DNA from 2 places in the Rhodococcus sp. 4CII genome. Region 1 is predicted to be linked to the other one. Evidence: riboswitches for the same ligand, from Rfam matches in the RefSeq annotation. Region 1 holds a riboswitch; the other holds the start of a gene.
The links. A riboswitch is a leader RNA that binds a small molecule or an ion and turns the genes downstream of it on or off. The one in region 1 is predicted to bind cobalamin.

Region 1 (4,443 bases):
GATGATGTCGTGCCGGCCATCCGTGCTGAAGGATTCGACGCTGTATTCGGGGCCGTCGATGAACTCTTCGACGAGGGTCGGCCCGGGGTACTCGCCGCGAGAGCGGGCGAATGCGGATTCGACCTGGTCGAGGCTCGAGACGCGAAAAACGCCGGAGCTGCCGGAGCCAGCGGCCGGCTTGACGACGATCGGGCCGCCCACTGCGCGAAGAAAGCTCCGTACCTCGGAGGCCGAATGGCAGCTTCGGGTCAGCACAGCTCCGAAATCACGGCCGGCCAGGTGCTCACGCATGGCGATTTTGTCGCGGGTCAACCGGACGGCTTCCAGCGTGTTGCCCTTGATGCCTAGAGCCTCTTTGATCACGGCGGCCGGCATGAGGCCGTGCTCGGTGAATGACACGACGGCATCGACGGGTTCGACTTCGTGCAGCGCCCGCGCCATGCGGAGCGCCTCGGTCTGGTTGCGGTAGTCGAATACGCACAGCCGGTGGGCGCGCCTCTCCTGCCGCACTGTGACCGATTCGGAATTCTGAAAAACAGATAGCTCGACCGGTAGATCCTCGATCATTCGGAAGGTCTCGTCATGGCCGCCGACGATCAATATGTGAGCCATGCCGACCCAGCTCCTCGACGTCCGCTGGAGCGATGCAGGAGCTCGTGCGCCGGTCTCACTTCCCGCCCTCGATTACGCTGAAGCCGCAGGGCAGGAGCGTACTGCCGGTGAGCTCGAGGCCGGCGCGCTCGTACAGGCGCGCGTAGTCCTGAATCGTTCGCTCGCGGCCGCCCGTCATGACCAGCATGGCGACGTCTACCACGTTTCCCCAGACGTATCCGCCATCCTCGCTGATCACCCGCTCCAGGACCAGAATCCGGCCGCCGGGCTCGAGCGCGTTCGCGCAATTGGCGAGGATGCGTACCGAGTCGTCGTCGTTCATCGTATGCAAAACGCTCTTGAGCAGGTGAACGTCACCCCCGCCAGGCACTTCTGCCAGGCCGTCGCCGGGCACGATGTCACAGCGCTCGTCGACGTCATATTCCCGCAACGTGTGGCCGGCCCGGGCCAGCGAGAACTCCAGGTCGTAGATCGTGCCTCGCAGATGACCGTATTTGCGCAACAGCTGGGCGGTCACGATGCCGTAGCCACCGCCGACATCGATGACGTGCCGATTGTCCGTGAAATCAATCGCTTCCGCGGTCTCGAGACCGGCGCGGATCGAGATCTCGTGCCAGCCGAGATGGAAGCGCTGGGCGGAATCGGGGTGATCGGCCAGGTACTCGAAGAGGGGTTGCCGAAGAACTGACCGAATCCCGTCTGTCCCGTCCGAGCGGAGTGGAGCAGCTCGCTCCAGGCCAGGTACGTTTCTGCGCCGGCAAAGAGCTCCACCTCGCTTGCGATCGATTCCGGGTCATCCCTGCGCAAATACTCGGCTCGCGGCGTGAGTGCGTACTTGTCCTGCTCGTCCACGGCGAAGATCCCGGCGCTCATCAGCAGACGGAGGATCCGCTTCAGCGCATCGGGATCAGTTCCGCTCAGTTGGGCGAGATCGAGAAGCGATAGCGGGCCCTCCGCCAGCAGATCGGCGAGCTCCAGCTCGACGGCCACGAATAGGCAGCAGGATATGTTGTAGCCGTGAACCATCTCTTTGACACAGAGACGTTCGGGCTTATCTCGGAAGTCGAAATACATTGCGCGCCTTCGATTAGCGGTTGAGGTCCCGGACTCCCGGGCTTCCAACCAGCGTGAGGCTTCACCGCGTCGCGCGATAGACACCCCGGGGCTGGCAACCATTCACCCCGCAGAGACATCGCGGCAGCTGGCTACGGAATTACGGCTCTCCGCGGAGCCCCTCGAGGAATTCCTCGACCACCTTCCGGTACTGCTCCGGCTGGTCGTCGTGGACGAGGTGCCCGGCCTGCTCGATCCGGACGTACCGGGCGCCGGGATGCTGCTCGGCCATGGCCAGCATCTGGCCGTCGGGGGTGATGGTGAACTCGCCCTCGATCAGGAGCGCCGGAACCGTGACCGCCCCCCATTGGTCCCAGAAGTGCCTGCCGCCCCACTCCTCGGAGATGTCGCGGAACGTGTCGACGTCCCCGTGCAGGTACCACCCGTCGGCGCGCTTCTCGAACGAGTCCAGGAAATACTGTCCGGCAACCGGACCGAAGAACTCGAACAGGTCCTCCCGTGTCGCGAACGGCTGCGGCCAGTTCGAGATCATCGCCGCCCAGTTCTCTGCAGTGCGGCCACGGAAGTCGGGCGCCATGTCCTCGAGTACCAGCGCCGCGACCTTCTCCGGGTATTCGGCCGCCAGGAACCAGGCGTGGAGAGCGCCCATCGAGTGGCCGATCACCACCCATGGCTCGGTGACGGGGGCGAGGGCGGCGGCGAGGTCGTCGACGAAAGCTTCGGTGGTCAGTTCCGGAGGTGTGGGACGTCCGTGACCGGCGGCATCGAACGTGAAGACGTGGCCGTGCTCGCGGAGCCACGGCACCTGCCGACCCCACGTCCGGGCGCTGCCCATCAGTCCGTGCAGCAGCAGAATCGGCTGTCCCGTTCCACCCTCGTCGTGCAACGCACTCTCACTCGCCACCACTCCGACGCTAGCGGAGTAACCTCGCCCGCATGGCAGTGGTGAAGATCAACGCAATCGACATCCCCGAGGGCGCGGGCCCCGAACTCGAGAAGCGCTTCGCGGGGCGCGCGCACGCCGTGGAGAACTCTCCCGGCTTCCTCGGCTTCCAGCTCCTCCGTCCGGTGAAGGGCGAGAACCGCTACTTCGTCGTCACGCAGTGGGAGAGCGAAGAGGCTTTCGCGGCGTGGCGCGACGGTCCCGCCAGGGAGGCGCACGCCGGTGAGCGGCAGAAGCCGGTGGCGTCCGGGGCGTCGCTGCTGGAGTTCGAGGTCGTTCTCGACGTCACGGCGGCGAACAAGAGCTGAGCGGTGAGGCGGGCCGGAAAGATTGACACGACGGCCCGCCGGGTGCAAAAGTTCGCAGGACAATGCGATGGTTCGGCAGGAATCCGGTGTAATCCCGGAGCGGTCGCGCCACTGTAAATCGGAGTAGTCCCTCACGGGAACCACCTCGACAGCCAGATACTGCGGCCATCGCCTGGACCTAGGGGACGCGAAATCCCAGGAGGAACTATGGCACTCGCCTACGCACCCGGCTCGTCGGTCGACACGACCCGTCTCGCCGTCATCTCTTTCGCGATCGTTCTGTTCGCGATGCTCGCTCTCTACCTCGTGGGATTCGACCAGGGCGCGATTTCGCGCAGTGGCATGTACATGCACGAACTGATGCATGACGGACGCCACCTCCTGGGTCTGCCATGCCACTGACCGATTCCTTCACGAAACTCCTCGTCCGCGGTCTGCTCGCCGGCCTCATCGCAGGCATCCTGGCCGGTGGCGTCGCGTTCGTCCTCGGTGAGTCGCACATCGACGCGGCCATCGCGATCGAGGAGTCGCACAGCGCAGCGGAAGCTCCGGAGCACACGCACGACGCCACTGCGGCGGACGAGCCGGCCGGGCACTCCCACGACGAGGAAGATGCGCTGGTCAGTCGGAACGGACAGCGCTTCGGGCTGTTTCTCGCCACCTCCCTCGCGGGGCTCGCGCTCGGCGCGATCTTCGCCGTCGTCGCCCACTACGCGCGACGGGTGACCACGCTGTCGGGGCCGGTACTCGGTCTGACGCTGGCCACGTTGGGCTGGCTGGCCATCGAGGCGGTGCCGTTCTTCAAGTACCCCGCCAACCCGCCGGCGGTCGGGGACCCGGACACGATCAACCAGCGCACCTGGCTGTGGCTCGCCGCCGTCGTGCTGGGACTGCTCGCGGTGGTGGCTTCGGTGTTCGCGTCGAAGGCAGTCGCGGCGCAGGAGTTCCTGTCGGTGCGGATCGCGGCACCGGTGCTCGCCTTTCTCGTGGTGGTCACCATCGGATACCTCGTGCTGCCCACCGTCAACGAAGTGGGCGACGACTTCCCCGCAGTGCTGCTGTGGCAGTTCCGTCTGTCGTCGCTCGCGACCCAGGCGACGCTGTGGCTGGTGCTCGGATTGGGCTTCGCGTTCCTCACGGAGCGGGCCAGCCGGGCGAAGGCGCCCGTTGCGGCCAACGCCGTCTGAGTTCGGCGTCAGCGGGAGTTGTCCCATCGGGCCGGGTCCGCCTCCAGGGCGGCCCGGTCCCAGCCACCCCGGTCGGCGGCCGCGTCGTACGTGCCGTGCAGAAACTGCAGCAGGACGGCATCGGGATCGTCTGCGGTGCGGACGGTCTCGTACGGCAGCAGGAACTGCCGGAACTCCGCGCTGTAGAAGGCGCCGTCGGGCCCGACCGGGTAGTCGGCGAAACCATCCGGTTCCGGGTAGGCGTACGCATAGAACGCTCCCTCCGCGCCGCCGCCCGGCCAGAACCCACAGCTACTCAGCTCGTGTGAGTAGCCCTCCA
Region 2 (4,443 bases), on a different contig from region 1:
TGCGCCCGACGAGATGCCGAGCACGAACGGATCGGCGAGCGGATTGCGCAGCAGCGACTGCATGATCGTCCCGCACAGCGCCAGTCCGGCGCCGCACACCGCCGCGAGGAGGGTCCGGGGCAGCCTCAGCTCCCACACGATGCCGTCCTTGATCCTGCTCACGCCGGAACTGCCGAGACCGACGTGTTCGAGGACCACCGCGTAGACGTCGCCGACCGAGAGACTGGCGGGGCCGATGGTGATGACGACGGCAATGGACCCGGCCAGCACCGCGAGTCCGACGAACAGGAGCACCCCGATCACCGGACGGGACTTCGTCCGAGTCGGTCGGGATTCGCGCCGCGTCGCGGTCGCGGTCAGCGGGCCGGTCCCCACTGCTTCAGCGCGGCCGCCGTCTTCTCCACGCCGTCGACGGTGCGGATCGACGGGTTCAGGTCGGCGCCGTTGACCACGATGTACCGCTGGTCGCGGACTGCGGTGAGCCGCTGCGTCACCGGGTTCGACTCGAGGAACGCGATCTTGCTGTCGAGGGCGTCGCCGTCGATGCTGCGGCGGCTGAGGTCGGCGAGGACGAGGGCGGTGGGGTCGCGGTCGAGCACGCTCTCCCAGCTCACCTGCGGCCACTCGTCGGTGGTGTCGGAGAAGATGTTCTGGGCGCCCACCGAGTTGGTGATGATCCCGGACGAGCCGCAGCAGCCCGCCATGTACGGGGTCTTGGTGTCGGCGAACCAGTACGCCAGCGACACCCCGGCGGCGTTCACCGTTCCCGAGGCCGCCTCGAACCGCTGCTGCAATTCCGCGACAAACGCCTCGCCGCGGTCACGGACGTCGAAGATGGCGGCGAGTTCGCGGATCTCCTTGTACACCGTGTCGATGCGCAGGAGTTCGGTGCGGGCACCGTCCGCGTTGACGCTCTCGTCCGTCTTGCCGTCACAGTCGGTCGGGGACAGGTAGCTGGGCACACCGAGCTGGTCGAACTGGTCGCGGTCGGCGACACCGCCCGGTCCGAGGGTGCCGCCGAACGACGCCGTCACGAAGTCGGGTTCGGTGTCGAGTACCACCTCGAAGGACGGCTTGTTGTCGGCCAACCGCGGAACGCGGGCGTTGTCGGCGGCCAGGTTCTCGCGGACCGGGTCGGTCCAGGTCGCGGTGCCGACCATCCGGTTCGCCAGGCCCAGCGAGAGCAGGATCTCGGTGGAGCCCTGGTTCAGGGAGACCGCACGTTGCGGGGGTGCGTCGAGCGTGACCGGGTGGCCGCAGTTCTCGATGGTCATCGGGTAGGCGGATGACTCCGAGGCCGTCTCCGGTGCCGATTCGTCCGCCGTGGACGAACATCCGGAAACGAGCAGGACCGAAGCGGCAGTGACAGTGGCACCGAGGTACCGCCAGGACGTGCGCATGAAGCGTTGAACTCCTTCGTCAGGGCCCAGTCGCGGAGCCGAGGATCACCGAACTCGATCGGTGAGTAGTCGGACTCCGACCATGAAGGTTCGTTACCGTTGCGCGTCAGTCCCGGATTCGCACCGGGTTCCCTCGCCGATCGTGGCCGTACGGACGGCCTCGGCCACCATATACGGCGCTCACCCGCCAGTCGCCGGCGACGACTGAGGAACCGGTCACAGACGCCGGCGACGACTGAGGAACCGGTCACAGACGCCGGCGGCCCACAGCCCGCGGGTGCGGGACCACAGGGGGTTGGGTGCGCCCCGGGGTCAGGAGACGGTGATGCCCACGCGGCTGACCCCGGGACGCAGACTTTAGGGGCTCAGGCGACGACGGAACGCTGCGGAACGCCGTCGTATTCGCTGAGCGGCCGGATCAGGGCGTTGGATTCGCCCTGCTCGATGATGTGGGCGGTCCACCCGGTGATCCGGCTCATCACGAAGATCGGGGTGAACACCTCGATGTCGAAGCCCATCAGGTAATACGCCGGCCCGGTGGGGAAGTCGAGGTTCGGTTTGATACCGGTGGCGCCGGCCATCGTCTTCTCCAGGATCTCGTACATCTGCACCCACTTCCCACCGCCGGTGTGGGCGGCAACGTCGAGCAGGGCCGCCTTCATGGTGGGGACGCGGGAATCACCGTTCTTGTAGACCCGGTGCCCGAAACCCATCACCTTGTCCTTGGCGGCGAGCTTGCCGAGCAGCCACGCCTCGGCGCGGTCCGGGTCGCCGATCTCGAGCATGTCGTGCATGACGGCCTCGTTGGCGCCGCCGTGCAGCGGACCCTTGAGCGCCCCGATCGCCGCGGTCACGGCACTGTAGATATCGGACAGGGTCGAGGTCACCACCCGGGCGGCGAAGGTGGAGGCGTTGAAACTGTGCTCCGCGTACAGGATCAGCGACACCTCGAACGCCTTGACCAGCTCCGGCGGCGGCACCTCCCCGAAGCACATGTTCAGGAAATTCTCCGCGAACCCCAAATGGCTGTGCGGAGCGATGGGATCGAGGCCGCGGCGGCGGCGGTGATCGGCGGCCACGATGGTCGGCAGCACCGCCATCATCCGCAAAGCTTTGGTGCGGTTGGCGGCCGGGGAATTGTCGTCCTCTGCCGGGTCCTCGGCGCCGAGGTAGCTGATCGCGGTGCGCACCACATCCATCGGGTGGCAGTTGTCGGGCATCTTCGTCACCAACGAGAGCAGGGAACGGTCCGCGCGGCGGGCGGCGCGCTCGCGCTGGGAGAACAGGGCGAGCTGGGTGTCGGTGGGCAGCTCCCCGTTCCACAGCAGGTAGGCGACCTGCTCGAAGCTGCAGTGCGCGGCCAGGTCCTGCACGGCGTAGCCGCGGTAGGTCAGCGAGTTGGTCTCGGGCACCACCTTGGAGATGGCGGTGGTGTCGACGACGACGCCGGCCAGGCCCTTGTAGATGGTGGGGATCGCGGTGTCGGTCATCACTGGCTCCTGGAGAGAGTGAAGTTGAAAACTCCGGAATCGAACTCGCTGTACCGCTCGTACTCGAGCAGCTCGTACAGGCGGGAGCGGGTCTGCATCTGGCCGAGCAACCCTTCCTGGGTGCCGGTGTCGTGGATCTCGCGCAGGCCGGTCTCGATCGCGCCCATCGCCAGCCGGAGTGTGGTCACCGGGTAGATGAGGGCGTTGAATCCGATCGACTCGAGGGTCTTCGCCGGAATCAGCTGCGACTTGCCGAATTCGGTCATGTTCGCCAGCAACGGGATATCCACCGCCGCCCGGAACTTTTCGAAGTCGGCCTCGGCGCGGAGGGCCTCGGTGAAGATCAGGTCGGCCCCCGCCTCGGCGTAGGCCTTGGCCCGCTCGATCGCGGCGTCGATTCCGTCGATGCCGGCGGCGTCGGTGCGGGCGCAGATCACGAAGTTCGGGTCCCGGCGCGCGGCCACGGCGGCCCGCAGCCGGCGGACCATGTCCTCGGTGGGCACGATGGCCTTGCCGTCGAGGTGCCCGCAGCGTTTCGGGTTGACCTGGTCCTCGAGGTGCAGGCCAGCGAGACCGGCGTCCTCGAACACGGTGACCGTGCGGGCCGCGGACATCGGTTCCCCGAACCCGGTGTCGGCGTCGACCAGCACCGGCAGGTCGGTGACGTGGGCGATCTGCGCGCTGTGCGCGGCGACCTCGGTCAGGGTGGTCAGGCCGATGTCGGGCAGACCCAGTGCGGCCGAGAACGCACCGCCCGAGACGTAGGCGCCTTCGAATCCGATCTCCTGGATCAGCTTCGCGGTGAGCGGGTTGATCGCGCCGGGCAGGCGTTGGATCGTGCCCGAGGACAGGCCGGCTCGGAAGGCGATGCGTTTGTCGGCGGCGGAGGTGGACGAGGCGATGAGTCCGGTCATCAGAACAGTCCCTTCGGCGACTTCGGTGCCCGGGCGAGGACGTCATCGGTGACGGTGAAGGTGAGCTGGCTGAGTTCCCCGGCCGCAAGTTCCGGGGTGCGGGCGGCGGCGGCGAGGAAGCGGTCCTGCTCGGCCGGGGCGATCACGCCGTCGGCGAGGGTGCGGAACTTCGCGATGTACTGCTCGCGGGCGAACGGGCGGGCGCCGAGGGGGTGTGCGTCGGCGATCGCGAGTTCGTCGACGATCACTTCACCGCTCTTGAGGGTGATTTCGGCGCGGGCGCCGAATGCCTTCTCGTCCGGGTCGGTGGAGTGGTAGCGACGCGTCCACTCCGGGTCCTCGGCGGTGGAGATCTTGTTCCACAACTCGATCGTGTCGGGGCGCTGGGCCCGTTCGGGGGCGTAGGAGCGTTCGTGGTGCCAGGTGCCGTCCTGCAGAGCGACCGCGAAGATGTACATCACCGAGTGATCCAGGGTTTCCCGCGACGCGGTGGGGTCGAACTTCTGCGGGTCGTTCGAGCCGGTGCCGATCACGACGTGGGTGTGGTGGCTGGTGTGCAGCACGATCGACGCGATCTGGTCCAGGTCGCCGATACGGTCGCGCATCCGGCGGGCGAGGTCGATGGGGGCCTGGCTCTGG

Region 2: another riboswitch for cobalamin. It lies ahead of H0B43_RS37830 (ABC transporter substrate-binding protein); the one in region 1 lies ahead of H0B43_RS14575 (CbtB domain-containing protein).

Annotation. Positions count from the first base shown of each region.
Region 1 covers NZ_JACCFE010000002.1:2,995,779-3,000,221, forward strand. Annotated here, with positions in the region: gene H0B43_RS14555 (ATP-grasp domain-containing protein) at 1-612, opposite strand, end outside; gene H0B43_RS41540 (methyltransferase) at 668-1,399, opposite strand; partial or broken gene H0B43_RS42840 (methyltransferase dimerization domain-containing protein) at 1,468-1,788, opposite strand; gene H0B43_RS14565 (alpha/beta fold hydrolase) at 1,826-2,590, opposite strand; gene H0B43_RS14570 (antibiotic biosynthesis monooxygenase) at 2,623-2,937, shown strand; cobalamin riboswitch at 2,989-3,122, shown strand; gene H0B43_RS14575 (CbtB domain-containing protein) at 3,145-3,339, shown strand; gene H0B43_RS14580 (CbtA family protein) at 3,330-4,124, shown strand; gene H0B43_RS14585 (DUF5996 family protein) at 4,133-4,443, opposite strand, start outside.
Region 2 covers NZ_JACCFE010000003.1:230,326-234,768, reverse strand. Annotated here, with positions in the region: gene H0B43_RS37835 (iron chelate uptake ABC transporter family permease subunit) at 1-303, opposite strand, end outside; gene H0B43_RS37830 (ABC transporter substrate-binding protein) at 357-1,400, opposite strand; cobalamin riboswitch at 1,443-1,575, opposite strand; gene H0B43_RS37825 (bifunctional 2-methylcitrate synthase/citrate synthase) at 1,766-2,890, opposite strand; gene prpB (methylisocitrate lyase) at 2,890-3,804, opposite strand; gene prpD (2-methylcitrate dehydratase PrpD) at 3,804-4,443, opposite strand, start outside.